DNA from 3 places in the Paenibacillus segetis genome. Region 2 is predicted to be linked to each of the others. Evidence: predicted binding sites of a transcription regulator. Region 2 holds the regulator's gene; each other region holds the start of a gene.
What was found. The regulator Rex, encoded in region 2, represses fermentation and respiration genes when NADH is low (regulators of the CRP and FNR family bind a similar motif). The targets are predictions, from matches to a motif close to TTGTGAAATATTTCACAA.
Positions count from the first base shown of each region.

Region 1: the regulator Rex is predicted to act here: its motif matches at 7,821-7,838, upstream of IEW05_RS19910 (flavocytochrome c).
Region 3: the regulator Rex is predicted to act here: its motif matches at 6,460-6,477, upstream of nirB (nitrite reductase large subunit NirB).

Region 1 is NZ_BMFT01000003.1:142,319-152,522, reverse strand. It holds gene IEW05_RS19935 (DUF2252 family protein) at 1-3,797, shown strand, start outside; gene IEW05_RS19930 (chemotaxis protein CheX) at 4,030-4,482, shown strand; gene IEW05_RS19925 (SDR family NAD(P)-dependent oxidoreductase) at 4,512-5,288, shown strand; gene IEW05_RS19920 (response regulator transcription factor) at 5,328-6,113, opposite strand; gene IEW05_RS19915 (sensor histidine kinase) at 6,098-7,702, opposite strand; gene IEW05_RS19910 (flavocytochrome c) at 7,875-9,656, shown strand; gene IEW05_RS19905 (DEAD/DEAH box helicase) at 10,056-10,204, shown strand, end outside.
Region 2 is NZ_BMFT01000001.1:2,541,280-2,551,483, forward strand. It holds gene IEW05_RS11805 (AAA family ATPase) at 1-450, opposite strand, end outside; gene IEW05_RS11810 (hypothetical protein) at 443-976, opposite strand; gene IEW05_RS11815 (cell wall elongation regulator TseB-like domain-containing protein) at 1,270-1,755, opposite strand; gene IEW05_RS11820 (amidohydrolase) at 1,804-3,102, opposite strand; gene IEW05_RS11825 (redox-sensing transcriptional repressor Rex) at 3,092-3,739, opposite strand; gene dinG (ATP-dependent DNA helicase DinG) at 3,752-6,631, opposite strand; gene IEW05_RS11835 (tetratricopeptide repeat protein) at 6,827-7,540, opposite strand; gene panD (aspartate 1-decarboxylase) at 7,597-7,980, opposite strand; gene panC (pantoate--beta-alanine ligase) at 7,984-8,877, opposite strand; gene panB (3-methyl-2-oxobutanoate hydroxymethyltransferase) at 8,874-9,743, opposite strand; gene IEW05_RS11855 (biotin--[acetyl-CoA-carboxylase] ligase) at 10,022-10,204, opposite strand, start outside.
Region 3 is NZ_BMFT01000001.1:2,730,921-2,741,124, reverse strand. It holds gene IEW05_RS12845 (TerC family protein) at 1-380, shown strand, start outside; gene IEW05_RS12840 (AraC family transcriptional regulator) at 449-1,267, opposite strand; gene IEW05_RS12835 (sugar phosphate isomerase/epimerase family protein) at 1,397-2,167, shown strand; gene IEW05_RS12830 (Gfo/Idh/MocA family protein) at 2,160-3,242, shown strand; gene IEW05_RS12825 (sugar phosphate isomerase/epimerase family protein) at 3,356-4,324, shown strand; gene IEW05_RS12820 (winged helix-turn-helix transcriptional regulator) at 4,511-4,822, shown strand; gene IEW05_RS12815 (NAD(P)/FAD-dependent oxidoreductase) at 4,896-5,462, shown strand; gene ric (iron-sulfur cluster repair di-iron protein) at 5,659-6,369, shown strand; gene nirB (nitrite reductase large subunit NirB) at 6,601-9,030, shown strand; gene nirD (nitrite reductase small subunit NirD) at 9,075-9,416, shown strand; gene IEW05_RS12795 (formate/nitrite transporter family protein) at 9,472-10,204, shown strand, end outside.

The DNA.
Region 1 (10,204 bases), on a different contig from region 2:
ACAATAAAGATGGAAAAGTAGCGTTGGTATCGGATTCAGCACCATTAACTGTTGTGAATCCATCGATCACTCCAGTAGTCTCTTCACTTGTTGACTTTGTCGGATATGGAGCTGCACAAAGCTATCAAGGTTCAGGAGCTACCCAAGCACCTTCAGCACAGAAGGTCATCGTACGTAAGGCCCAGGATCCTAACAATCAAGCCCATGGAATCAGTGCGATTGGAGAGGAGTCAGAATTATACGGTAATGGTTGGAATAGTCATGATAACAGTGCTGATTTTGATATTGGGCAACTCGGAAATTTTTCACCCTACAACACAAGCTCTTTAATCCCGCTATCCGTCAAAGTAGACAGTGCGAATAACACGATCAAAATGGATTCTCTGCGGGAAATCAGCGTTTCGGATAACCAGTTTACAGTGATTATGAACACAGGTGCTATAAAAGATGGAGATTTGAATGTTGCTGATTACGACGTGAATGGTCTACCTGCAGGTCTAACAGTTTCACGTGCAGTCAGTGACTCCGTTCATAAGAAAATTATGTTTACCATTAGTGGTACAGCAATTGCAGATGTTACTGAGGATGTTAATCTGAGCGTTGTTATTAAAAAGTCCGCTAGTACAGTTGGAGCGTATGATGATTCTAGAACTGTGGGCGGCATTAAGCTACTGAATAATGTACCTAAAGTTAAGGGGGAAGTCGTTTCCAATAAGCTAAGCATGACTGAACCTACAAAGGCAAGCGGATCGTTCTCTATCCATGTAACCACAGGAACGGTGAAAGATGGTCCTTTGGAAGTTACTGATTATGCAATAACAGGTTTGCCAAACGGATTATCTGTTCAAGTATCTGGAGACACGGTAACAAACACAGTTACTTTTACAATAAGTGGAATAAGCCTCTCAGCAGTGACGGAGGCGCTTCCTCTAACCGTTACTTTGAAGGCTTCCGCTGTTGTCTCAGGGGCCTCGCTAGACTCCGATCCGATTACAGGTGTAACATTAGATCGGTATAAGACTCCAGTTCAGTCGGATGCAGCGCGTAAAGCAACCCTGACGCAGCGAATTAAGGAAGCCAACTCGTACTATAATGATCCAGTTACCAAGAACTATAAGTACGGTACGGATGGGATGGCAGCTACGGGAGCCGCATTTTACCGTGGAGCTCCTTATCTGTTGTATCAGGATTTGGGTGAAGTTATTCCTCTTCCGGATAATTGGAAGAATCTAACCAATGTTAAGACATGGATTGAAGGCGACGCGCATGTTGCGAATGTTGGCTTTTACGACGATAAGTTTGGAAATATAATTTTTGATTTAAATGACTTCGATGGGGCGTATATTGCGCCGTTCTATCTGGATTTGCTGCGGATGACTTCGAGTTTGTATTTAACTCGTGACGCAGACCCAGATATGCTGAAGAACGTTTCGGATGCAGAAATTCGAAATATGGCCAAAGACATGTTGAATGAATATATGTTGTCGCTTCAATCATTGGTTGGTAACAATGACAAGAATACTTCGGCAACGAAGTTAGATACGAAACATATAAGTGACGGATTCACTAAGACTGTGATGAACAAGCTGGCGAAAAAGACACAGCTGGATCAATTAATTAAATGGACTGTACCTACTGTGGATGGTAAGCATTCGACAGGTGTATTTAACGTCGCAGGCAAACCGGATAAATATCGCGAGCCGACGGCTGCAGAAAGAGCAGAAGTTGAATTGAATTGGCGACAGTATGTAGATACGTTATCACCTGATTTTGTAAGTGCGAAGCTTGCAGAGAATACTAATTATTTTGCGATAAAGGATGTTGCCGTTCGTATCTATCAAGGGCTTGGTAGCATTGGATCTCAAAGGTATAATGTACTGATTGAAGGCCCAACGGTAAGCCATGATGATGATCTCATTTTGGATGTTAAACAATCATTTAAGCCAGACATGTTCGAGAATCCGGACGGGGCACAAACAACTCCTTATGATAGCTTCCCTGGTGGAGATGGTGCTAGAATCAAAACGGCATACGAAAAGTTATCGCTAGATGCAGAGGACTTCCTTGGATATTTTAATAGTGATACCCGCTCCTTCTTTGTTCACAAAATATCGCCATACAAAGGGGATTACGAGGATGCATCTGGAGGTACGTTTAAAACAAAAGATAACCTCGCGGATTATGTGAGTTATATTGCCAAATCGTATGCTTATGCTCACGCGCGTTCGGCTGAATACGGTGGCGATACGTTTGAGCAGAGTGTACTAGATCAAGTTTTTAATGATAGCGATGTCTGGAATGACTTCCAAACATCACTTCTCAATCTTGGCGAGGATTACTACCGTCAGGTCAAGTCTGATTATGAACTAATGAAGTCGGATCTAATTAACGGTAGATTAATTGATGTGGCAAGCTTGAATGGATTAACATTAGACGCAGGTAAGTTATCCCCTGAGTTTGATGAGAACAAGCTTAGCTACACTGCATCGGTAAGCAGTGACGTGTCATCTATTCATGTGACAGCATCGTCACTCGACAGTAAAGCGACAATCAAGATTAAGGGGATAACCTACACAAATGGTTCATCTAAATCAATTGCCCTTTCTACTGGGGTAAACGTAATCGACTTCGTCGTGACAGCTCAAGATGGAACAACAACCAAAACGTATACTGTTGCAGTTACAAGACAAGCTGTAGGTGGCGGTGACAATAATAATAATAATAATAATAATGGAAACACTGGAAGCAACGGCAATACAGGTAATGGCAGCGGTAGTTCAACAACAACACCAACGGTTAACACCGTTACTGCAACTGATGGTAAATTAACGCTCCTCCAAGGTCAATCAGGCGTAGTTTCTTTGGGAAGTGATATTGTGATCTCAATTCCGGCGGGTGCTTCTCTCGAAGAATTGAAACTATCTATTACCAGAGTATTAAATACCGATGGCCTATTAACGAACAAAGAGATTCTGGCCAGCCCTGTATTTGAGATGCTGAAAAACTTCAAACAGAACTTCAATAAACCGGTAACATTGACCTTTGTATTTGATCCGGCTCACTTGAAGAGCGATCGAACGGTGGCTGTCTTCTATTATGATGAAGTGAAGAAAGCATGGATGAAAGTCGAAGGCAGTAAGATAAACGGGAATCGAATTTCCGTGGATGTCAATCATTTCACGAAGTATGCGGTACTCATTGTAGACAAAGCTTCGGGTTTACCGGTAACTGAACAATCAACAGACATCGTACCGGAAGTTAGCTTTAGCGATATTGCGGGACACTGGGCTGAAGCAACGATTCGACAATCGGTTAGCAGTGGAATTGTTCAAGGCTATCTTGATGGTACATTTAAGCCAGGTAACGCGGTGACTCGTGCGGAATTCGTGGTGATGCTGATGAATGTACTACAGCCACAAGGAGCAGGCACTGAGCTGTCTTTCACGGATTCTACTAAGATCGGAGCCTGGGCACAGAAAGCAATTGCACAAGCCGTACAGACAGGAATTATTAAAGGTTATGGGGACGGATCCTTCCGTCCGAATGCGGTAATAACACGTTCTGAGATGGCAACGATGATCGCTAATGCACTTGAGCTTCCTACCGAATCTAATATCCCTACGTCCTTTAAGGATGACCCAAACATTCCATTATGGGCAAAAGGTGCCGTGGAATCATTGAAGAAACTCGGTCTAATAGAAGGTACAGGAACAAACGAATTTCATCCGAGTACCCAAACAACAAGAGCAGAAGCTGTAACCGTCTTATTAAACATGTTGGAGAATATGAGTAATTAGTACGTAAAGTATGTATAAAAATAAGGGTTCTTCTGAGGGCGGTTTGACAAGCTACTCCAGGATAACCCTTATTTTGCATACGCTAGGGATGAGCACTTCCAAAGACTGAGGCTAATCACCTGATATATTAAATAATGACTTATTAATAGGAATAAAGTATAATGTGTTTTAGCCAAAAGATGGGACTTTTGTATTAAAAATTTTACTTCCTAGTGTAAAGGAGAGCGAAATTGTGAAAGCAGAAGTAATTAATCCTTTTCTTGAATCCGCTCGTTCTGTTATTGAACAGGTTATACAAATATCCCCTTCAATTGGGAGTCTCGGGGTTAAAGATATTATTCCGGGACAAGATCATATATGGATACAAATCGGAATGTCAGGTCATTTTACCGGCATGGTAGTGTTTGAGATACATGAGAAGGTTGCTTTACGCATTGTATCTGCCATGATGGGTGGATTTGTGCTGACAGAAATGGATGAGATGGGACAAAGTGCTATTTCGGAGCTCAGCAATATGATCAGTGGTAACGCAAGTACAATTCTTTCGAGTCAAGGCTTTGTAGTGGATATTACACCACCGCAGATTAAGATTGCATCGATGGAACACTCACCAGGTAAGGCGCTCTGTATCCCTCTAATGATGGAAGGTATTGGGGAACTAGACATCCAGGTCATGATCTCCTAAAATGAGAATGATTAGGAGGGACTGTGATTATGTCATTGAACGGACAAGTTATTGTTGTTACGGGTGCTTCTAGCGGGATTGGTGCTCTGACAGCTCAGATGCTATCGGAACGCGGAGCAATCGTGGTACTGGCTGCTCGGTCAGTTGATAAGCTAGAGACTATTGGTTCAGGAATGCACGGACCCTATAAGGTAATTGAACTGGATGTAGGGAATGATAACTCGGTGGAGGTCGGATTCAACCAAATTTATTTGGAGTTTGGACGGATTGATTGCCTTCTGAATAATGCCGGTTACGGGAAATTTGAATATTGTGATGACATGCCACTGCATGAATTCTCAGATATGATGAACGTGAATTACTTAGGTATGGTTCGATGCACCAAAGCGGTGCTTCCATATATGAAGAAGGCGCGTTCGGGCCGGATCGTTAATGTTGCTTCGATAGCGGGGAAGATCGGAACGTCCAAATCAACGGCTTATACAGCGACAAAGCATGCGGTGTTAGGTTTTAGCAGTGCACTTCGCCAAGAGGTGCGGGCTGATGGAATTACGGTGTCTACGATAAACCCTGGACCGATTGATACGCCATTCTTCACTGTGGCAGATCCTGAAGGTCATTACGTCAAAAATGTGAAATGGTTCATGATGAAGCCTGAACGGGTGGCTAAAGCCATGGTATCAGCACTTGATAAAGGAACGACGGAGATTAATCTGCCCTGGATCGCTGGGGTAGGCGCTAAGTTGTATCAGTTATTTCCGCGTCTGGCCGATCGTTTAAGCTATCGCATGTTGAATAAGAAATAACCCGCCATGAAGGCGGGTTATTTTCTTATTTACATACAGTTAGGCGCGGCATTGACCATTGGCATTTTTATAATCTACTGGACATATACCTACTCGGCTTTTGAATAGGCGACTGAAATAATATTGATTCGTATAACCTACTTTGATCGCCAAATCGCCGATTTTGATATTTTGCATAGAATCATCTAATATTTCCTTTGCTTTTGAGATGCGGAGCTCTGTCAAGTACTCTAAAAAAGATGCCCCAACCTCTTGTTTCATTCGTTTACTTAAATAATTTGAATTCATGTGAAATAATTCTGCGACATTAGGTACAGCCAGTTCAGGATCAGTGTAATTTTGATTGATATAATCTATTACCTTATCCATAATTGGCGAGAGATTAGAGGGTTCTGAAAAAAATTCTAATGTTATATCCTTCTCGACCTTTGTAACTAAGTCCGGATAAAGTTTACTTAAGTGGTCGTTTAGCTTTGCCAGCATTCGGTTCAGATCGCTCTTGGGTACCGGCTTCAGTAAGTAATCATAAGCATGCAATTGCAATGCTCTTCGTGCATATTCAAAATGATCATATCCACTGATGATCACTACGACCAATTCCGGATATCGCCTCATGACAAGCTGGATTAGATCAAGACCATTCAAACCGGGCATGTTAATATCTGCTAATAAAATATGTGGTGTAGTTTGCTCGATTAGTGACAGTGCTTCAGTAGCGTTCCTTGCTTCTCCAGATGCTTCAAAAGGTAGCCGACTCTCTTGAATATATTTCCGTAAGCCTTTACGGATAATTTTCTCGTCATCCATGATTAGAACTTGCCACATGATTTCTCACCTCCAAGTGGCATATTTAATGTCATACGTGTTATCCCCTGCTCGCTGCTTATCTTTAAACCATAGAGATCGCCGTACGCTAGTCGGATACGATGGCTGACACTATAGAGACCAAAACCGATCGCTTCATTTCTGCCCTCTTTTCCATTTCGCACGGTCTCCTGAATTGACGCTAGCCGGGATTCAGGAATGTCGACTCCGTTATTCTCAACTGTGATTATCAGTTGATCCCCTTGTTCATATGCATGAATTGATATTTTACTTTTCTGGTCCGTCAGTGGCTTTATTCCGTGATAAATCGCATTTTCAACGAGTGGTTGTAAAATGAACCGAATGATTTGTTGCTGTTCCAACTGCTCATCATAGCGCAGTTCGTACTCCAGAATATCTTCATATCGAACACACTGGATGTTTAAATAGCTCTCGACATGCTGAAATTCTTGCTCCAGTGTTGCAAATTGGCTGCCACTGCCAAGCCCTAGGCGGAAGTAGGTACTAAGGGATTCCACAATGTCTACCACATCGTTTGCCTCATGGCTTGCAGCCATCCATTGAATCGTATCCAGTGTATTGTACAGAAAATGGGGTTTAATCTGTTCGTGAATCATCTGTAGTTCCATTTCCTTCTTCTCTTGTTCGGATTCATATAGATTAATGAGCATTTGATTGAAGCTACGCCCTAACTCTCCAATTTCATCTCGTCGCTGATTGTTGGAACGAACGCTCCAATCGCCGCTTTCCACTTGTCTCATCAATTGACTTAACATTTGTATTGGCTTCACGATGGATGAGCCCAGTAGTTTGACGAGAATCAAGAAGAAGATACCAACGACGCTCCCGACCATAAGGGCGGACCATTGGGTCTTTCTCATACCCTGGGAAAGTTGAGCTTTCGGCACTTGGAAGTTGAGTTTCCAGCCTGGAACTCCATCGATTGAAGCTGTAAAGGTTGACATGTTAGTTCTAGAGTCCTCAGAGTCTGGAGTCTTGGAATTTACTATAAGCGATCCTTTGCCGTCATAGACTAAGATTTCTTGGGCGATTTCTTTCATTTTACCGATGGGTACAGCGGCGGCAATGTAGGCTACATCCTCATTTGCAAGTGGTTCAACACGGTATAGAATAACGACAATCTCTGCTTCATTTGCATGGGAAACGATAACATTACTAACAACATAGGGAGCTTTGGACGAAATAAGCTCTTTATAATAGTCTCGCTCTAATATAGAGAAAGACTTGCCATCGGATGCCCAAGAGTCTCCATTTAGATCAACGATCCGAATAGACTCATAGTCCTGACTGCGTCTTTGTTCTAGCTTACGACTTTCGACTAGCAGATCATCCCGAGTCCAGTGATGATCTGCCGCTAGTTTGGCAAGCATTTCTATTTCTCCGGTTCTTTGTTGAAACCAATAAGATATTTGTTCGCTTCGGGCATTGACGATTTGTTGTGTCAGAGATTCATTGAGTGGAACAACCGTTCTCTCCATCTCTAAGTAAATGGCACCTGATAATGTGAAAAATAGTAAGAGAAAACAACCTCCAGCATAAAACGTGATTTTACGTTGTATAGAGTTCATATCTTTATTACACCATGTTGTACTTCATCTTCAAATGATAACGATCACTTGTCCAAAATGTATAAATAAAAACTGAAATGTGCAAATACTTTTGGAAATCTATCGCCTATAATACACATTGTACATTTTTTCACAATGTCAAAATTTTAGCATTCAGCATGGGGGAGGAACTATGAGAAGACACACGGGAAGAATATTATCACTTATTTTGGTGCTGACGATTGTATTTACGATGGCGGCTTGCGGTTCTAAGGAAAACTCGAAAACAGCATCCGATGGAACAACGACCGCGATTGGGGTAGGTAGTGGTAAGCACGGAGATATTAAAGTTGAGGTGACCTTGACGAATGGACAAATCACCGAAGTAAAGGTTCTGGAGCAGAAGGAAAATGAAGTTCTCGCCGAGCCTGTATATACCCAGTTGAGAGAGACTGTAATGCAGGCCAATAGCGTGGAAGTAGATGTTATTACCGGATCTAGCGTAACGAGTAAAGGGTATTTGGATGCGATCCAAGATGCAATTGTTAAATCGGGAGTTGTGTTGGCCGCTGGCAGTGCAGTAGCAGATGCCAAACAGACCGAAGAGTCAGAGCAAACATACGACGTTGTCGTTATTGGTGCGGGCGGAGCTGGATTTAGTGCTGCACTTGAGGCAGGAGAGGCAGGGAAAAGTGTAGTCATCTTAGAGAAAATGCCAACCGTTGGTGGCAATACATTGATCTCCGGTGGAGAGATGAATGCGCCTAATAACTGGGTTCAGCAGGCGCTTGGTATTACCGATGATAGCGCGGAACTATTTTATGAAGATACGATGAAAGGTGGCGACAATCTTGGTCAACCGGAAATCGTGAAGATTCTATCCGAGAAAGCACTAGGTTCAGCCGAATGGTTGCGTGACGTGGTAAAAGTAGAGTTTTTACCAGATCACCTCTTTCAGTTCGGGGGACATTCGCGCAAACGTGCACTTATTCCTGTCGGTCATACAGGAGCCGAATTGATTACTAAGCTTAAGACCAAGGCCGAAGGACTTGGAATTACGATCAAGACGAACATGAAAGCTGAGGAATTGCTCACGGATGATAGTGGTAGGGTAGTTGGAGTAGAAGCTAGTACAAATGGTCAAAAGGTGACGTTCCACGCGAATAATGGCGTGATCATAGCTAGCGGTGGATTTGGCTCTAATATCGAAATGCGTAAGCAATATAATCCTGAGCTGGATGAAAGTTATATGTCTACGGATACACCAGGGACGACCGGCGATGGAATTATCATGGCCCAAGCCATTAATGCAGATATTACGAATATGGAGAATATTCAAACTTATCCCATCTGCAATCCGATTACTGGTGTCATTTCACTCGTGGCCGACTCAAGGTTCGATGGTGCGATCCTAATCAACCAGGGGGGAACACGGTTCGTAGAGGAATTGGAACGACGTGATGTAATATCTAAAGCGATTCTGGCACAAGAAGGTGGCTACGCTTATCAATTCTGGAATCAGGAAATCGCCGACATCGGTAAGACGATTGAAGTGCATCAAGATGAGTATGAGCAATTAATAAAAGAGGGTATGCTCTATAAGGCTGACACCATTGAAGATGCGGCCAATTTCTTCAAGGTAGATGTACAGACATTGAAAGAGACGGTAAGCAAAGTTAATGAATATGCAAAGACAGGTAAGGATCTTGATTACAACCATCGTGGCGGGTTAGTGTCACTGGAAAAAGGCCCGTATTATATTCAAAAGGCGGTTCCGTCGGTCCATCATACCATGGGTGGATTGGTCATTGATACAAAGGCGCGTGTTCTTACGACTGAAGGAAAGGTTATTCCGGGACTGTACGCTGCCGGAGAAGTAACAGGCGTTGTTCATGGTGCTAACCGTCTTGGCGGAAATGCCATTTCAGATATTATTACTTTTGGCCGAATTGCAGGTCAGGAGGTAGCGAAGTAAACTTTTAGAATATTTTTTTGAGAATAGACTGGGCATGGGGAGTATCCTTTTTGCTCAGTCTATTTGTTGTCTCTTGTTATTTCGGATAATCGTTTGGTGTCGCTTGGGTTTATGACATATAATGAAAATAATGATTTCTGTGCGTGCGGTGAAAAAAAAGTAACTATGAGGAACATTTGGGCCTTCGATCGCTGTTATCCTCAGATTTCTTGATTGTATACCGCCATAGCGGATGAAATCTGAGGATAAAGGCGAACGCGTTCGCTTCTCCAGCTCCAAATTTCCTCTTCGTTACTTACTCACCGCACTTATAGAAGTGGGGCGGGAAGAAGAGATTAAGCTTGTGTACTTATTACTGACACTACGCTTCTACTAAGAAATAAAGGATGAATATAAAAAATGACTAAGATTACTTTTGCTGGACTCGGAATCAACGAGCAGCTTACCTCGAAACTGGCGGATTACGGGATTACTGATCCGTCACCTGTTCAATCGGAGAGCATACCTGCCGCATTGGAAGGTCGAGATGTACTAGCCCAGTCTCAGAC
Region 2 (10,204 bases):
ACCCGCACCGACGCCGACGTACATTTCAACAAATTCACTACCAGAAGCCGCAACAAACACTGAATTCGTATATTGCGCAGCGGCTTTTGCTAATAACGTTTTCCCTGTCCCTGGAGGACCGGTCAGTAGAATGCCTTTTAAAGGTCGGATGCCAAAATTCTTGATCTCGTCATGACGTACTAAGAAATCAAGTGCTTCCTTAAGCTCTTGCTTGGCGCTCTCCTGTCCACCGATTTCTTCGAATGTTAGCTTGTCAATCACCTTTTTCTTGCGATTACGGCCTTGTAAAGCCCCAACCGCAATCCCGCCACGGAGCTTAGTCAATACAAATAATGCTGCAAGCAAAGCAAGAACAAAAACAATCGGTAGAATGTTTACTCCAATATAAGCCATAAAAATCAGTAGCACGGGCACAAATCCAATAGCAACTTCAAGCATCCATTTACGCATTGGGCCATACCCCCAATTTCTGCGGAACCCGTGGCAAGATAATGAACTTACTATTAGTTCCATCTGTCATCGTAATATACACATTGTTCTCATCAATCTCTGCATTAGCTGTTACCGAGCTATCTTGTTGCTCTAGCTCTTCCAAAGCAGCTGTAATCTCGGTATATTGTTTATTCTCCATTGCCTGTGCCACCGGAAACAGTACTTGTTCCCACAACTTGTCCAAAGCAGGTGATGAGTCATCTACAACATCTAATTTTATCGTTCGATTGCCGATAAGTTTTTTTCCATCTCGCTCTATATATTTGACCAAACCACTAATGTCGGTTCCTGGTTTCAATCCCAGTTTCAAATCAACCTCATTACGGGTAATATCGAATTGAACAGTATTAACGCCCTCATACCCCGTCACCAGTTTCTTTAGGGGATCTTCAACCGCCCACTGGCGATAAGCAAACCATCCACCAAACAATAGCAGCGCTGATGCAGCAACTGTTAGAACGATCGGCCATGTACGAAGTTTCACTATATTGTCCCCCTTATATAATATTGAATCTATAATAATGAATATTTACAATTGATATATCACACCGTCATTACTATTTATACTAATTTGTATATCTATTTAACAAGTAAAAGTATATCACAAAGTATATACCACTTCGATTGAAATTGTGGCTATAATTTAAATTTTAATTGAAAAAGTTTTAACTAGTTGTGAAATCTATGTCATTACACGCAAAATAAGCCACGCGTTATCGATGTTCTCTAAGAGATTCGAACGCGTGGCTTGTTGATTAATTAAGTTAACCGCATAATTTATCGATTCGGCAGTGTAAACACTTCCGATAGCGGTTCTCCGCTATTAAAATCGTAGAAACGATAATAGTGATGCGCCTTCTCTTTATAGAAAAGTTGCCACACTAATTTAGTGTCGTAAATACCCGGAACTAATCTAACAATATCGATGGTAGGGAAGCGTTCATGAATTATCTTAGTGATCTGAGCCTCTGTAGTTCCCTCAGAGACTGGTGACACGCGTGCTTCTTTCCCTTCTTGCAGCCAGACCATTACATCCTGTCCAGATTCGTCTTTACCCTTGACGACCCAGCACACTTCATCCCAAACCGATTTCCATATTTTATCTACATCTTTTATACCGGTTTCCTGCTCTGCTCGCACAACTGCAGCCTTCTCACCATTCCATAAATCCTGCTGGATAAAAATGTAGAAGCGATGAAGCCCAAAGAGCACGAGCAGCAGGGTCAGGACAGAGAGCAGTATCCATTTGGTTCTCTTCTTCACCCTTCTCTTCCTCTCCCCGTTTCAGACTTATGAAGCCTCAGTATCCACTTAACGAGACAAAAGCCCTTCAAAAGCTGCCTGTGCTTCATAACGTACTTTCTCTTCGTCAATGGTCAGTGCTGCCCCATGTTTAATGACTTGCTGTCCATTTACCCACACGTGCTCAACATCTTTTGCCCCTGCTGAATACACTGCATGCGAAATGAAATCGGTTCTTGGTAGAAAATGAGCCTGCTCCGTATTAAGAGCTATAAAATCAGCTTTCATTCCCTGTACCAATTTTCCCGTATCGTTAAGAAAAACTGATTTAGCGCCATATTCTGTACCTAGCTTTAATGCTTCCAAAGCAGGAATCGCGGTCGGATCACCAGATACCCCTTTATGAATCAACGCGGCTAAACGGATCTCCTCAAACATGTCGAGGTTATTATTGCTGGCTGCACCATCTGTACCTAGTGAGACAGTAACTCCTGCTTTGAGCAATTCAGGTACCCTAGCGATCCCGCTAGCAAGCTTCAGGTTACTACCAGGATTATGAGATACCCCTACCTGGTGAGCACTTAAAATTTCAATTTCTTCATCCGTCAAATGAACGCCATGCGCAACAAGTGATGGGCGTGAGAACATCCCCATATTAAGCAAATGCTGAACTGGACGTACACCAAAATCTATTACGTTCTGCTCAACTTCAGCCTTAGTCTCCGACATATGAGTATGTATCGGCAAATTTAAGTCATGAGAAGCCTGTACAAACTTTTCGAAGAAATTAGGAGGACAAGTATACGGCGAATGCGGTGAGATCATAGTTGTGATTCGTCCGTCAGCTTTGCCGTGCCAGTCTTTCGCAAAACTCACAGCTTCTGCTAGCTTTTGACGTTGCACATCCTCTGGGCACAGCCCAATTGCTCCGCGCATCAGAACGGCACGAATACCTGACTCTTCCACTACTTTAGCTACTTGGTCCATTTGGTCGTACATATCTAGAAAGGTCGTTGTTCCACCTTTGAGCATTTCTAGCACGGACAAAGAGGTTCCCCAATAGACATCACTACCGGTAAATTTGGCTTCCATTGGCCACATTTTATCTTGAAGCCACACTTGAAGGGCTAAATCATCCCCATACCCACGAAGTAACGACATCGCCGCATGACCGTGCGTGTTAACCAAACCTGGAAGAAATAAAAGCCCCTTCCCATCAAAGATCTCTGCGCCTTCAGTTCCCTCAGGCAATTTTTCACCGATATAGGTAATCAAATCGTCTTCTATCAACATATAACCATGAAGCACAGGGCAAGCATCATTCATGACCGCAAATGTCCCGTCCTTGATCAATAATTTATGACTCATCAGATAAATGTTCCTTTCCTTCTAGATAGTAAGCCAAGCTGAGTAGATCGGTTGTAAAATCTGCACCATGAATTCGAATTTCTGGTGGAACCTTAAGGATAGTCGGAGCGAAATTCAAAATCGCCTCAATTCCAGCTTCAACCAGCACATCCGCTACACGCTGAGCTTCCGTGTCTGGAACCGTTATAATTCCGATGCGAATGTTATTTGCCTTTACCGTCTCCTTTAATTCCTCAATCGGCTGTACGGTAATATTATTAATTTGGGTACCTATTTTCGATGGGAATGCATCAAAAATACTAACAATTTTCATGTTATCTTTCAAATATGCATTGTAATTGGATAACGCTTGCCCTAAGTTACCTGCTCCGACCAAAGCTACGTTTATTGGCTGGTCTAAATTCAAAATTTGACGTATTTTCTCGATTAGATAAGATACATCATAACCAATCCCTTTTCGACCAAAATCTCCAAAATAGGCAAGATCCTTACGAATTTGAGCAGGGTTTAAAGCCAGTTTCTGACCAAGCTCCTGTGAAGAAACCGTCGGTACTTCCCGCTGACTTAATTGATTGAGAAAACGTAAATATACGGGTAGTCTTCGTACTACCGCATCTGAGATTTTTTCTGATTTCATGCCTTTTTCCTCCTAATCCGCTAATGAAGAACCCTCTTGTTCTTCAGCAATCAGCCATTCCGAAATACGAGGAACCATCTGTCCAAGTGGCATATGCTCCATCTTCGGTCCGGGTAATGAATATAAAAAGTATTTTCCGTAGTAGGATTCCAAGATGCGCGTATCATAAACAACCACAATTCCTCGGTCTTGCGAAGAACGGACCAATCGTCCAAAGCCTTGCTTAAAGCGGATTACCGCCTGAGGCACAGACAATTTCATGAACGGGTTCTTCTTCTCCCTCTGAAGCCGTTCACTCTTCGCTTCAATCAATGGATGGTTGGGAGGTTGGAAAGGCAAACGGACGATTGCCAAGCTTGTTAAAGCTTCGCCTGGAATATCCACCCCTTCCCAGAAACTGCTCGTTCCGAGCAGTACGGAGGCACTCTGCCCCTGAAATCTACGGGTCAGTTTACTACGATTGCCACTATCCATACCTTGACCTATAACTGTGATGCCCTCAGAAGATAAAAGCTCTTTAAGGGGATCATAGACCTGCCGTAGCATTCGGTAAGATGTGAATAATACCAGCATACGCCCCCGAGTAACGATTGCTGTGTCGGCAAGAGACTGTACAAGCGTACTGACAAAATGATCGTCACCTACGCTTCCCTTAACACTTGGAAAATCCCTTGGGATGACTAGTAATGCTTGGTCCCGATAATTAAAAGGGGACGGAAGCATCGATGTAAACAGTCGATCCTCGGAGGCAGCCTCCTCAAGTCCAAGTTGTTCAATCATATATTGGAAAGATTTATCGACCGACAAAGTGGCCGAGGTCATCACAACACTCTTCTTTTTATCAAAGAAATATGACTTTAATTGTGCACTCACATCGATCGGAACGGCAAAGATTTGTAAGGACCGACTACGGTAACTACCGTTGCCCTCAATCCAATACACTGTCTCGTCGTCATCCAGTTTGATGAAGAAACGTAGTCCTTCACGTTCATTCGCGGCATCTTTCAATAAACCGCTAATGTCCGTCATTAAACCTTCGGCGCCAAAATCATCAGATTCATCTTTGATTTCACTCAGTATACGTTCCCCTTTGCGAATAACATCGCCCAAAGCAACATAAATCTGGTTCTCCAAATCAGCAGCAACATCCCATTCCTTAGGCTTCTTGTTTGGAAGCAATCGAAGAACGAATTGACCAGGATCTCCTGGAGCCGCATCACTACGGTCAGGCATGAGAGTGAAGAGCATCTCACTCAATTTATCCCAATTCTCCTTCACCTCGATTAGAGAGTGATACATGCTATCGATCAAAGAACACCATCCTGAAGCTTTTTCGTTCTTCGCACTCTGGAGTAGACCTCTAAGATTGGGTAACTGCCCTGTCTTGCTATCTTTATACAGGCGAGTCAAGGTATGCACAACAGTAAAATACTTTAATTGAAGCCCTAAATGTTTACCTGCAACATCTTCCAAGTGATGAGCCTCATCGATAACAAGTCGCTCGTAACTCGGCAGTAATTGATGCCCGGCTTGAATATCGGTGAACAATTTCGAATGGTTCGTAATGACGACATCAGCGATTCCAGCTTCATGTTTAGCCCTGTGGTAATAACATTTACGAAACCATGGGCAAGCACGTCCAAGGCAAGAATCTGATTCACTGGCTACGGTCTCCCAGAAGTCTCCGCCTCGATTGCCCATATTGAGCTCTTCATCGTCCCCGGTTTCGGTTTGCGTCAGCCATACGATCATTTGTGCGGCAATCATGACATCTTCTTTGGGTGTTGCAAAGTCTCTTCTGTTAATTTTATGTTCAAATTTTCTCAAACACAAATAATGCTGTCTACCTTTAAAAACTGCAGCCCGAAACGGAAAAGGAACCACTTCTGTCAATAACGGAATATCACGCTCTCGCAGTTGCTCCTGGAGATTAATCGTATGCGTACTAACCATTACCTTTTCATCTTGCTTCACGCTATGATAAATGGCAGGCAAAAGATATCCAAGTGACTTGCCTGTTCCTGTTCCAGCTTCAACCAAGAGATGCTTGTCTTCCTGAAACGCTTGCATCACTTCATTTTGCATGATGTTCTGCGCTTCACGTTCTTCATATTGCGGTAATTTGGCACGCAGTCGCTCCCGAATCTCATCCATAAATTGCTCAAATGTCATCATAGACAACGGATTACTGTCGATACCATATCTTGGAGGAATCATCTCCATCCAATCATCTACTTGCAGCGCATATTGGCGATAATAAGTGAAGACATTCGGATTAGCATCAAATTGCCGTTCCTTCTCCTGTAACATGGCATCAAAAAACCAGCCTAAATCGCTATCTTCACCTGCAAATAGATCTGACAATCGTTGCAGAGTGAGCAGCGGCAGACCGAAAATTTCCTCCAGACACTTTATAAAAATAAGAGCTGTAGCCAAAGCGTCGCTATCCGCCTGATGTGGACGATCATGCTGTACTTCAAATTCCGAGGAGACTTGACCAAGTTGGTAAGAAGTTAGCGAAGGAAAAATAATTTTCAAAAAGTCCATCGTATCTAGAATTCGACCGGTAAAAGGTAAATATCCTGTCTTATCCAATGCGCTCTGCAAATAATTAAAATCAAAGGCCACGTTATGACCAACGAGCACTACATCATTAAGCAAAGGAACCATTTCCATCATGACCATATCAAGATCTGGCGCATCCTTAACATCATCTTCTGTTATGCCTGTTAATCCCGTGATAAACGGTGGAATGGCTACGTTCGGCTTAACATAGGAAGAATATATCTTGGATACTGAGAGATCTTCATCTATAATGGCAAGCCCCACTTGAATTATCTCATCGGAGGGCTGGTTACCCGTCGTTTCAAAATCGAGTACGGCATATTTCATTAGTTCATAAGTCCCTTTCATTGCAGTCTCTTTTACAGCATAACAGAAGAATGCAATTTTGAAAATTAGTGCACACGTAACCTACATTTCAACAAGTTACAACGGTTACACAATGATTAATTCAATTATATAACAAAGCGATGCGCTCCGCTTGTCGGATGATCGCATCGCTAATGGAATGACTTTTCCTTTATGTTACAACAGCGATGTCAATTGATTCCCAAATTGTAGCTTACCGGAGTGGTGCATACAAACCTCCAAATTAGCCAATGGTTCGGGCAGAGATGGATCGCTGTGATGTGCCATCGTGAAGTACTCTTTCGCTTTAACACGTACTCCTCGATTCGCTTCAATACATCCTAATGCATTATAAATGATTGCTCGCAAACGGTTATTAGCTGCTCCCTTTAGTACACTGTGAAAATGATTAACTGCATCCTCTAGATGTCCCATGTGAAGATGGCACATTCCCATATAAGTATGCGTGAGAAAACTGTCAGGGAATTGTTCAAGCGCTTGATTAAACTGCCCTTGTGCTTGTGGATACATTAACAGCTTGTAATATCCTTGACCTTTGATAAATGCGTCATTCTTCATGACTAAATCTTGGGACTCAAGTTTTTGATTTTCTTCAGGACTGCCCCAATTTTGGCGCATAATGCCCATCTTTTCCTCGAAACAAAGCCATTCTTCAATAATGCCGTCACTCATATGCTTGAGCAGATTCCATTTATGACCCAAATCTTGTTTTTGCACACCTTGGGCCATCGGGTAATGCCGACTAATTTCATCAAGCATCTCGTTCATTTCCGCAAATACATGCTGAAACATCATTTGCACCCCACCCTTAACGAAGATGAACTCAGTAAGAACCTTAAGTTCATTTTCTGTTACCGGAGCACTTTTCATTCCCGAAGGTATTAATTGCATATCCAATTCAAATGATCGTTTAATACCACGAAATATTAGCGAACAGTCGAGTGAAGCTCCTGATCCGTTTTCTCAACAGGATGATTATTCTCTCCTACAAACACCACGGTAGGTTTATGGCTTCTTAATTCCTCTGGAGACATCTGTGCGTAAGAAATAATGATGACATTATCGCCTGGTTGTACCAATCTTGCCGCTGCTCCGTTCAAACAAATGACTCCACTTCCGCGTGGTCCTGGAATTACGTAAGTTTCTAGTCGTGCACCATTATTATTGTTAACGATCTGCACCTTCTCATTCTCCAGCAGATCAGCAGCCTCCATCAAGTTCTCATCGATCGTAATGCTACCAATATAATTTAAGTTGGCTTCAGTTACAGTGGCACGATGGATTTTTGATTTCATCATTGTTCTATACATGGCTTATAACCCTTTCTTTGTTAGAATCACATTATCAATAAGTCGTGTCTTCCCAAATCGAACGGCAAGCGCGATCAAAATATCCTCATGAGCATCTTCCGTAGAAAGTCTATCTTCCAATGGTGTCATACCTGGAAATTGGACAATCTCCACATAATCGATCTGAGATAGGGGTTCTGATTGGATCGCCTGTATCAGATCCTTTCTTAGCTCACCAACGGTAGTTCGCTCATTTTGTTCCACTTTTTTCTTAACCAGCTGAAGACTTCTTGATAATACCAGAGCAGCCTTGCGCTCCTCAGAACTCAAATATACATTTCGTGAACTAAGGGCAAGCCCATCCTGTTCCCTTACGATAGGGCAAGGCACAATATTAACATCCATATTGAGATCCCTTGTCATTTGGGTGATCACTGCTACTTGCTGTGCATCCTTTTGTCCAAAATAAGCATTATCCGGTGAAACAATGTGGAGCAATTTACCCACAACCGTCGTTACTCCGTTGAAATGACCGGGTCTAGATGCGCCACATAATCCTGCAGTCAATTCATTTACGGAAATCGTTGTCTTTGTTGGGTTTGGATACATCTCTTCTACGCTAGGAAGAAAAACCGCATCTACACCTTCACGATCTGCCAATGCCAGATCTTTATCTGAATCACGTGGATAGGTCTCAAAATCTTCACCCGGTCCAAATTGAATGGGATTCACAAAGATACTCAGCACCACGAGGTCGTTGTGCTTACGTGCTTCTGACAATAGACTGGCGTGCCCTTCATGTAAGAATCCCATGGTAGGGACTAAGCCAACCTTCAGATTCTGGCCCCCTTTGGCAGCTCTAAATCGCTCATCCTTCAAATACGTTCTTAAACTCGCGATTTCCGTAAATACCTTCATGATTCTGACTCCGCCTTCCCTTTACCGTAAAGTTGATCGATAACTCCTTCTTCAGCTGCAAATACATGAACTTCTGCTGGGAATGCCCGAGTCTTCACTTCATTCACATATTCTGAAATCCCATTACGGATTTGTTCACCAATATTAGCATACGTCTTAACAAAGCGTTTCTCCCGATAATCAGACGTATACTTAAGCACATCATGAAATACCAATACCTGTCCATCGCACCCTCGTCCTGCCCCGATCCCAATGGTTGGAATGGAAATTTCCGCCGAGATTGCTGCAGACACTTCCTCCGTAACAAGTTCAAGTACGATAGCAAATACTCCCGCTCGTTCAAGTGCTTTTGCGTCTTCAATTAAGCGGCGAGCATCCTTCTCATCTTTCCCTTGAATACGGTACCCGCCGATTTGATTGACCGATTGAGGCGTCAGACCGATATGACCTAATACAGGCACACCCGCTTGTACAATGGAATGTACCGTTGGAGCAATTTCTGCCCCACCTTCCATTTTGACTGCATGAGCGTGACCTTCCTGCATAAGACGCCGTACATTCCGGAACGTTTCATCCAAACTTCCATGATACGTCATAAAGGGTAAGTCCGTTACGATGAAAGTATGCTCAGCTCCCCGCGCTACCGCACGAGAATGATATACCATATCATCCAATGTTACGGGAACCGTGGAATCATAGCCTAATACAACATTTCCGAGAGAATCACCAACCAATATCATATCGATACCAGCCTCTTCTGCAAGCTTGGCTGAAGGATAATCGTATGCTGTAATCACCGTTATCGGATTTGCATCTTGCTTCATTTTTTTAATTTTCACAATATTTAGCGCTTGTTTGCCTGCCATTATTACCCATCTCCTTTTCGATTTCTACATCAAATGACTTTAGCGCCCACGACAAAAAAACCTTTTAGTTTAGGCACTAAAAAGGTCCGAAATCCAAAGAAGAGTCACTTTCATTCGTCCCTTCTGTCTCGGTCCTCTTCGGCTCAGAGCAGAATCCAACGTTACCAATAAACCAATTTACCTAATATTCAAACCAATTGCAATACTGTCATGAGTGCAGTTTAGAGTTCTAATACCGCCTCGTGCCAACAGTATAACAAATAATATTAAATATTTCATCAACCAAGTTGTACTTCCCCAGAAAAAATATTGATGTTCTGCCCGTCATTACTTTTCAATATCAAAGCTCCTGAAGGATCTAACCCATCAGCAGTTCCTTGTATTTCACCACGAGCTGTCTTAACCGTTATTTTCTTGCCAATTGTAACGGATAATGCTTCCCATAGATGTCCAATCGGAGT
Region 3 (10,204 bases), 190 kb from region 2:
GGGCCGCTATCCGGACTATTATTATCGCAGATACGATGATGGGATTGGATAACGTACTTGCCGTAGCAGGAGCGGCGCATGGCGACTTTTTGTTAGTAGTGATTGGGCTGGCAATTTCTGTACCGATTATGGTGTGGGGTAGCACCATGATTTTGAAGCTCACAGAACGCTTTCCGATTGTCATTACAATTGGTGCGGCAGTGCTAGCTTGGACAGCAGCGAAGATGCTTGTAGAAGAACCACTCGTACATGATTGGTTCGCAAATGGATTTATAAAATATGGTTTTGAATTGCTTGTTATTGTGGTAATTGTAGGAATAGGAACTTATGTTAAGAAAAACCGGAAGCAACCTAGTATAATGAATCATCCACATAGCTAAAAGAGCACTCATACACAAAAAAGCCGCTTGATGATTTCTGTCAAGCGGCTTTTATATGTCCACAATACCTACTCATTCTGCTGAGCATCAAGGCGAAATTGTTTTGGAGACATACCATAACGCTTGCGAAAAACTCTATGGAAATAATTATAATTCGGAAAGCCAGAGCTCTCTGCGACATGCTCTAGAGACAAGGGACTGAAAAGAATACGCTCACGGGCCATAGTAAGCCTAACCTCTAATGTGTATTGGATAATGCTTGTGGCAAACGCTTCCTTGAACAGATGAACAGCACGAGACACACTGATTCCAACATGAGCAGCGACATCCTCAAGTTTAAATGTAGATGAAGCATTTTCTTCGATATAATTCTTGATACGGTGGGCAAGATAGGTTCGATAGGCTGGTAGCGGCTGCTGCAGTAGATTTCGATCGATATCCATACATAATATTTTTAAATAATACTCCGCAATTTCTGGGCAAGGATTTGAAATTCTTCGTTGCTCAGTCATAATCTGTCGACAAGCGCCGATAATCCCTTCGGAGAGCGGAACTTTAATTTTGTTCGGACGTTGATGTTGCTTCCACCAGTTCTCAACCCATTCCCCTTCCAAGAAAATATGGTAATCACTGCTTGAGACATAGGCTTCTCCTAGTTGGTTCTGCTCTGATTCTATTCTAAGCTCGTAAGGCTCGTTAGGTGCGAAAAGAACCAAATCCCCGGGCTCTATAAGCTCTAAGCGTCCATTCAAACGGATACGACATTTACCTGAAGTCTGCAGACGAATTAAATAATGATCTAATCCATCCATTCGAATCATGAGGTAAGGTTTGCGATGCATCGAGTATCCTGCTGTTAATATTGCTATGTTTTGTTTCTCATTCATGACCGTCCTCCATTGTTTTATCAAAAATAATGATCAGATTGTTCATGTTTCAATCATATTATTCATTTTACATTGATGCAAATTGAAATACCATGAGAGAGTGAAATTAAACATTAAGAGGTGATTCATTTGGCACAAGTAGGATTACAGCTCTATACGGTTCGTGAAGCTATGGAAAATGATTTTGAAGGAACACTGCGCAAGGTGGCTGAACTTGGCTATCAGGGCGTTGAATTTGCAGGATTCTACGGTCGCTCAGCTGAACAGGTAACTTCAATTCTAAATGAGACAGGCCTGATCGTTCTAGGTGCTCATACACCATATACAAATCTGTGTGATCAACTAGAAGAAGAAATTGCTTTTAATTTAGCCATTGGTAACCGCTTTCTTATTTGTCCGTATTTGACTGAAGAAGATCGTAATCGGTGGAACGAAGTGATTGAGGATTTGAAAGTAATCGGTAAACGTTGCTCAGAAGCAGGTCTCGTCCTTTGCTATCACAATCATGAGTTTGAATTAACGCAGTTGCTTGGGGATAAGACCGTTCTGGATACTATATATGATGAAGTTCCATCATCTCTGCTTCAAGTAGAGTTAGATTCGTGCTGGGTATCGTATGCTGGTTACGACCCTTTACAGTACATTGCAAAATATAGTGATCGGCTACCGATCCTGCATCTCAAAGACATGGTTACCAAGGAAGATGGATCTCCGGAGACTGTGGAACTTGGTAAAGGTGAGATTGCGATTAAAGCAATTGCAGACGCTGCAGTGGCAGCAGGAGTTGAGTGGTTGGTTGTAGAACAAGACTATTGTGCGCAAGACCCACTTGAAAGTATTAAGGTTAGTATGGACTGGATCAAAGGTTACGCTAAACAAGGAGGAAATTTAAATGTCTAAAAAGTTAAAAGTTGCGATTATCGGATGCGGAGGTATTGCTAATGGCAAGCACTTGCCAAGTCTTTCAGTTCAACCTCAGGTGGAATTGGTCGCCTTTTGTGATATCGTTGTAGATCGTGCAGAACAAGCAGCAGCTAAGTACGGCGCAGAGGGTGCCAAAGTATACGAAGATTTCCGGAAAATGCTTCAAGAATGTGAGCTTGATGTGGTTCACGTTTGTACACCAAACGATTCGCATGCTGAAATTTCCGTGGCAGCTTTGGAATCAGGTAGACACGTGATGTGTGAGAAGCCGATGGCAAAGACGACAGCACAAGCACGCGAAATGCTGGAAGCGGCGAAACGTACCGGTAAGAAGCTGAGCATTGCTTATCAGAATCGTTTCCGTAGTGACAGTCTGTATTTGAAGGAACTATGTGAGAACGGGGAGCTAGGAGATATTTATCTCGGTAAAGCGTTGGCGGTTAGACGTCGTGCGGTGCCAACCTGGGGTGTGTTCTTAGATGAAGAGAAACAAGGCGGCGGACCATTAATCGATATCGGTACGCACGCACTCGATTTGACATTATGGTTGATGGACAACTACGAACCAAAGAGTGTAACAGGATCCGTATTCCATAAGCTAGGCGGCCGTGCAAATGCAGCTAATGCTTTTGGCCCTTGGGATCCAGAACAATTTAAGGTTGAAGATTCAGCGTTTGGGTTCATTACGATGAAGAACGGCGCTACGATTATGTTGGAAGCAAGCTGGGCGTTGAACGTGGTCGAAACGGGTGAAGCCAAGACATTGCTGTGCGGTACTGAAGGCGGTGCAGATATGACTGATGGTCTTCGTATCAATGGGGAGAAGCTTAGCCGATTGTATGAGACGAAGGTAGAGCTTGGAGCAGGCGGCGTAGCTTTCTTTGATGGACAAGAGGAGACAGATGCTACTCGGGAAGCAAAAGCTTGGGTAGAAGCTATACTTGAGGATAAAGAGCCATTGGTAAAACCCGAACAAGCACTCGTTGTAACGCAAATTTTAGAGGCTATCTACGAGTCAGCTAAGACAGGGAAAGCGGTCTATTTTGATTAATTAATAAGTAGAAGTAATGCTAAACAAAACTAAGCATATGCTTACGAAGCAAGTTTTGTCCGAAGATGAATCATAGATGTAATGCTAAACAAAACTTTTAGGAGGAAACAGATATGAAACTCGGAGTTTTTCTAGTATTGTTTGGGGGCCAACCATTTGAGAAGGCATTGGATTTAGCAGCGGCTCAAGGGTTGAAGGCGGTAGAGATCGGTACTGGTGGATTCCCAGGTAATGCTCATTGTAATCCGGATGAACTTTTGGAGAATAAGGCAGCGCGGGATGCTTTTAAGAAGGCAGTGGAGTCCCGTGGCATGGTGATTAGTGCACTTAGCTGTCATGGTAATGCGCTCCATCCACAGAAGGCGATTGCCAAAGAATTTCACGATACATTCGTTAAAACGGTTCAGCTTGCTGAACTACTGGAAGTACCAGTAGTTAACACATTTTCGGGTTGTCCTGGCGATCATGAAGATGCTAAATATCCGAACTGGCCCGTTGCTCCATGGCCAAATGATTTTCAAGAGATCCTGACATGGCAATGGGACAATAAGGTAATTCCTTATTGGACAGAGTGGGGCAAATATGCTGCCGATCATAATGTAAAAATTGGATTAGAGCTTCATGGTGGATTCTCCGTGCATACACCAGCTACATTGCTTCGCCTTCGTGAAGCCGCAGGGGAAGTTATTGGGGCCAATTTGGACCCAAGTCATATGTGGTGGCAAGGAATTGACCCTGTACAAGCGATTAACATTCTTGGCCGGGCAGGTGCGATTCACCATTTCCATGCGAAGGACACATCGCTTGATCCAATAAATGTGAACAAATATGGCATTACTGATATGCAGCCTTATACGGCTATGTTAGATCGCGCTTGGCAGTTCCGTACTGTTGGATATGGTCATGATCTTAAGACATGGGCTGATATCATCAGTGCATTACGTTTGATTGGTTATGATTATGCGGTCAGCATTGAGCATGAGGATGGGCTGATGTCAATTGAGGAAGGCTTAACCAAAGCTGTGCGCAATTTGCAAAGTATTCTTATAGAAGATGCTCCTACTGAAGCTTGGTGGGTATAAGTAAGTATAGAACAAAATATACTATGAATAGCGGCCACCGCCCAGGTGGTCGTTTCTTATTAGCAATAATGAACAAATCATCTCGGTATGCACCAACTCAAAAGTGTGCTAAAATGATATATACTAACTAAACGTAAGTTTTCATGAGGTTTGTTACCTTCTAACTAGTAAAGGGGTGAAATTGTAATGGAGGAGCAATGTGCAATGTGTCCGCGCTTTGAAACGGCATTTTCTATTCTGGGAAAACGCTGGAACGGGCTTATTATTTATACCTTAATGAGTGGACCGAAGCGATTCAAGGATATCTCCAACCAAATTCCTTCGATGAGTGATAAGATGTTATCAGAGCGTATGAAGGATTTAGAAAATGAAGAAATTCTTGTTCGTCATGTTTATCCAGAGACACCTGTTCGAATTGAGTATGAGTTAACTGACAAGGGACGTGCGCTAAGTCCAGTGATGGATCAGGTACAAAATTGGGCTGAGCAGTGGGTGTAGTAGTAAGCAAGGCATAAGGCATGCCGTTCCTAGTGAAAGTGCGGCATGAACAAAAATGAAAGTGGGTGTATTTGTGGCTGAGGTAATTGTAATCGGAGCGGGGCCAGCGGGAGTCAGCGCAGCTTTGTTCCTGGCAAAAGCGGGAAAGGAAACGCTTGTCCTTGATAGCAATGCCAGTATGACGAAACGAGCTTGGCTTAGGAACCATTATGGTGCCAAAGATGTAACCGGACCAGATTTGCTTAAAACTGGACGGGAACAAGCTGAGACATTCGGCGCTAAGTTTATTACAGAAAAAGTTACTGTCGTGGATACGAATGGCGGGACAAAGGTTACCGTCAAAACGGAATCTGGCCGCAGCTACGAAGCTGCCCACATTATTTTGGCAACAGGTGCTATAACTGAACTTGCAAGCGCTATCGGGCTAGAACTTCGAGATGGCAGAGAGCCACGTATCAAGACCGTGATTGATACTGACGGATTTGGACGTACGAGCAAGCCGCGTATCTGGGCAGCCGGAACGGTAGCTGGGGTCAGTGTACACACGATCATTACAGCGGGAGATGGAGCTAAGGTAGCGATTGAGCTGATTAGCGAATTGAACGGTGAACGTTATGTGGATCACGACGTTCTTAAATAAATAAGTATTGTGATGGAATAACGTTTGATGAGGAAAGGCTTCCTTCAACTGGATACCAGTGGGGGAGGCCTTTTTTGACGTTTTTAGTTAACCGCGTATCACAAGTGACTGTAATCACAAGGGGCTTCGAATCCTTGGAGTACGATGGTCTTGAAGAAAATTACTTCAACATCCTATTTCCAAGGAGGAATATGATATGGCTAACGCACAGCTGTATTTTGATAAAGATGATTTAGTTAGGGACATTGTTGTGAGGTTCCCGAAGTCCGCGGATTATTTCCGTAACCGTAGAGTAGATTTCTGCTGTGGAGGAAACCGTCCTCTTCAAGAAGCGGCGGAGGAGAAGGGTATTGATGTAAACGAATTGCTGGTGGATTTAGCCCAGCTAGCCGCGGATCATCCCGACAAGGAAGAAGGAGACTTTTTAAACGGAGCGAAGTCAGGGGATTTGATTGAGCATATTGTTAATAAACACCATCGTTATTTGCGTGAAGAGTTACCCGAACTAAAGAAAAGTGTGATGAAAGTGGCACGCGTTCATGGTGACAGTGGGCCTCACTTGATAGAGGTAGAGCGTCTATATGGACAACTTATGTCTGAATTATTAGAACATACGGAGAAAGAAGAAGCAGAAGTGTTCCCCAAAATGATTCAATGGGAATTAGACCGGCACGATGATACGTTATCTAAACTTCGCTCCTCTATTGATGAATTAGAGGCGGAACATGATGCCGCGGGGAATATTCTGAAGAAGCTTCGGGAGTTAACGGGTGATTTTGTACCTCCTGCACACGCCTGTACGACCTACCGGATGACCTATGCACGTCTGGAAGAATTGGAAGGCATGACATTTACACATGTGCATTTGGAAAACAATATATTATTTCCACGTTATATGAAAGCTTAAAATAAATTCGGCTCATTTAACCGCAAGCACTCTGCAATAGGAGGGTTTGCGGATTTTTCAATAACTATAAATAGATAAGTATGACAATTATTGTGCAAAATTTCACAATTAATGTGAATGGAATCACAATCTAGTGATGCCTATTACTGTAGACTTTCAGCATGATTCTGAAATAGAAGTTGTGATCGTCATATCGTCGTATCCGTAGGATTTTGAAGGAGGCAATCTATAATGACAACGTATAGAGAGAAACTTGTAGTGATTGGTAACGGAATGGCGGGAATCAGTGCGGTTGAACAAATTTTAAAACTTACTACTAAATTTGACATTACCGTGTTCGGAAGTGAACCACATCCGAATTATAACCGGATCATGCTTTCCTATGTTTTGGAGGGGAGCAAGACGATCGATGATATCGTGCTTAATGATCTGCAATGGTATCAGGATAACGGAATTACCTTGCATATCGGAACAACGGTAACCAAGATTGATGAACAAGCGAAGGAAGTTGTAACCGCTGATGGAGTACGGGTTCCCTATGACAAAGTACTTATTGCCACTGGATCAAATTCGTTTATTCTTCCGGTTCCTGGCAGCGATAAAGAGGGCGTTGTTGGATTTCGTGATATCGCGGATTGCAACCAAATGCTACAAGCGGCCAAAACATATCAAAAAGCTGCGGTAATCGGTGGTGGACTACTTGGACTAGAAGCAGCCAAGGGCCTGGTCCAACTCGGCATGGACGTAACGGTTGTTCATTTAATGGAAGACTTAATGGAGCGTCAACTCGATCATCAGGCTTCGTCAATGCTTCAGGCAGAACTTGAGCGTCAAGGAATTAAATTCAAAATGGGCGCGCAAACGGCTGAGTTACTAGGCGATGAAAGAGTAAGCGGATTGCGATTTGCGGACGATTCCGTATTGGAAGCGGAGTTCGTAGTCATGGCAGTGGGGATTAAACCGAACATTGCGGTGGCTAAAGAGAGCGGGATTATGGTGAACCGTGGAATCGTCGTGAACGATTACATGCAAACCTCGATGGAAGGTGTGTATTCGGTTGGAGAGTGCACAGAACATCGTGGAACTTGCTATGGCCTTGTAGCTCCTTTGTTTGAGCAAGGAATGATTTTGGCTAAACATATTTGTGGCGTTGAAACTGCACCATACGAAGGATCCGTTGTGTCAACTAAATTGAAAATATCGGGTGTTGACGTGTTCTCAACCGGAGAGTTTATCGATGGACCGGGTCATATGATCATTGCAAACAAGGATGAATGGAAACAGACATATAAGAAGATTTTGCTTAGGGAGAAAGTTATGGTCGGGGCAGTGTTGTTCGGTGATATTTCAGATTCCGCAGAGCTGCAAAAGCTCATTAAGCAGAAAGCAGAGATGACAGATGAACTATACGAATCTCTGATGGGTTCGGGATGCTGTGGTGGAGCGGGTAAGAAATCTACTTCAGTCGAAAATATGTCTAATGAAGAAATAGTATGCGGTTGTAATGGTGTCACGAAAGGCACCATCGTAGATGTTATTACGAATCAAGGATTAACGACCATTGATGAGATTAAAGCTTGTACCGGAGCAACTCGTTCATGCGGCGGCTGTAAACCAATAGTGGAACAAATTTTACAATATGTACTTGGAGATGGATTTAAAACCGCGGCCAAACAAGGCATCTGTGGATGTACAACCATGGGACGGGATGAAATTGTGGCGGAGATCAAAGCCAAAGGTCTCCAAACAACTAAAGAAGTGATGAACGTGTTGGGATGGAGCCAACCAGAGGGCTGCTCGAAGTGTCGTCCTGCAGTTAACTATTATCTAGGTATGATCTACCCAGACAGTCATGAGGATGAAAAGGAATCACGCTTTGTCAATGAACGGATGAGCGCTAACATCCAGAAGGATGGAACGTATACGGTTATTCCGAGAATGTATGGCGGGGTTACCACACCCGAGGAATTGAAGAAGATTGCAGATGTATCCTTGAAATATGATGTCAAAGTTGTAAAAGTGACAGGTGGCCAACGTCTTGACTTAATTGGTGTGAAGAAAGAAGATTTGCCGAAGGTTTGGCAAGAGCTTGATATGCCATCGGGATATGGTTATGCCAAGTCACTACGCACAGTAAAAACCTGTGTAGGCTCACAGTTCTGTCGTTTTGGTACACAAGATTCAATGGGTATGGGAGCACTGCTGGAACGCAAGTTCGAAAGGCTCGATCTTCCGGCAAAATTTAAAATGGCAGTCAACGGCTGCCCACGTAACTGTGCTGAATCCTGCACGAAAGATATCGGCATCGTCGGTAACGATGGTGGATGGGAAATCTTTATTGGTGGCAATGGCGGGATCAAAGCTCGTCTCGCGGATTCTTTCTGCAAGGTGAAGACGGACGAAGAATTGATCGATATTTGCTCAGCTATCATTCAACATTACCGTGAGACGGGCAACTATCTAGAGCGAACTTCCGAGTGGGTAGAGCGGATCGGGCTCGAAGAGATCAAAGCAGTTATTGTAGATAACATGGATTCGCGCAAGCAACTTGTAAATCGGATCGAATTTGCACTTCAGCAAGTTGAAGATCCTTGGAAAAAGATGCTAAGTGATGATAAGAGTCGCAATAGAATGTTCCACCGATTGGAAGTCAGTCATTAAGTTGTAGGCTTATCATAGCGGTATGAGAGAAGGGAGTCATGAATATGAGCTTATCAAATGAAGCGTTCTATCCTGTTGGTTCACTGGATCAATTTATGATACAAGTAGGCCGTGTAATTGAATTAAATGGGCTGCAGATCGCGGTATTCCGCACTTCAGACGGCAATGTGTTTGCTATACGGAATCAGAGTCCACACCCCAAAGGTGGACCGCTGGCTGAAGGCATCGTATCAGGTCATTATTTATACGATCCATTATACGATTGGAAAATTGATCTGGAGACCGGGAATGTTCAAGCTCCAGATAACGGAAGGGTTCAAACATATCCTGTGAGATTGGAAGATGGTCAAGTATGGGTTGCTACGTCAGAATTTTTGGCGGTATAACCTAAGCCGTTGATTAATTAAGTAATCATATAAGAGTTTGGGGAGGCAGGCCGGAATGTTCACACAAAATGTGGAGACCATCATTGAAGCGGCAGTAAAAAAGAAAGAGAAGATGAATGAGAGCTTACCGCGATATATCGTTGCTGCCATGTTAGCTGGGGCTTATGTGGGGCTGGGGATTATATTGATATTCAGTATTGGTGCGCCACTTGCAGCAGTCAAATCACCGTTCCAGACGACATTGATGGGGATGTCGTTTGGGCTTGCGCTCACACTTGTCGTATTTGCGGGATCCGAACTGTTTACGGGCAATAATATGTTTTTTACAATGAGTACACTCGCAAAAAGAACTACAGTGAGGGATACAGCTAAGAACTGGACTATAGTTTTCCTGGGTAATTTAGCAGGTGCAGTGTTGCTCTCTTTGCTTGTAGTAGGTAGCGGTATATTTAAGACCGCCGCTCCCGAACATCTTATCTTTGCCGCATCAGCCAAAAAGATGGCAGCTCCGATCTCAGAATTGTTTTTCCGAGGCATTTTGTGTAACTGGCTTGTCTGTCTTGCCCTATGGATGGCTAATCGGGCCAAAGATGATATCTCCAAACTTGTCTTGATCTGGTGGTGTCTATACGCGTTCATCGCTAGTGGATATGAACATAGCGTAGCTAATATGACATTGCTTAGCTTGTCCTTGATTTTGCCGAATCATCCGGATACGATTACGATCGCAGGCTGGATGCACAACATGATTCCGGTTACCCTCGGCAACATGGTGGGTGGAGCGGTAT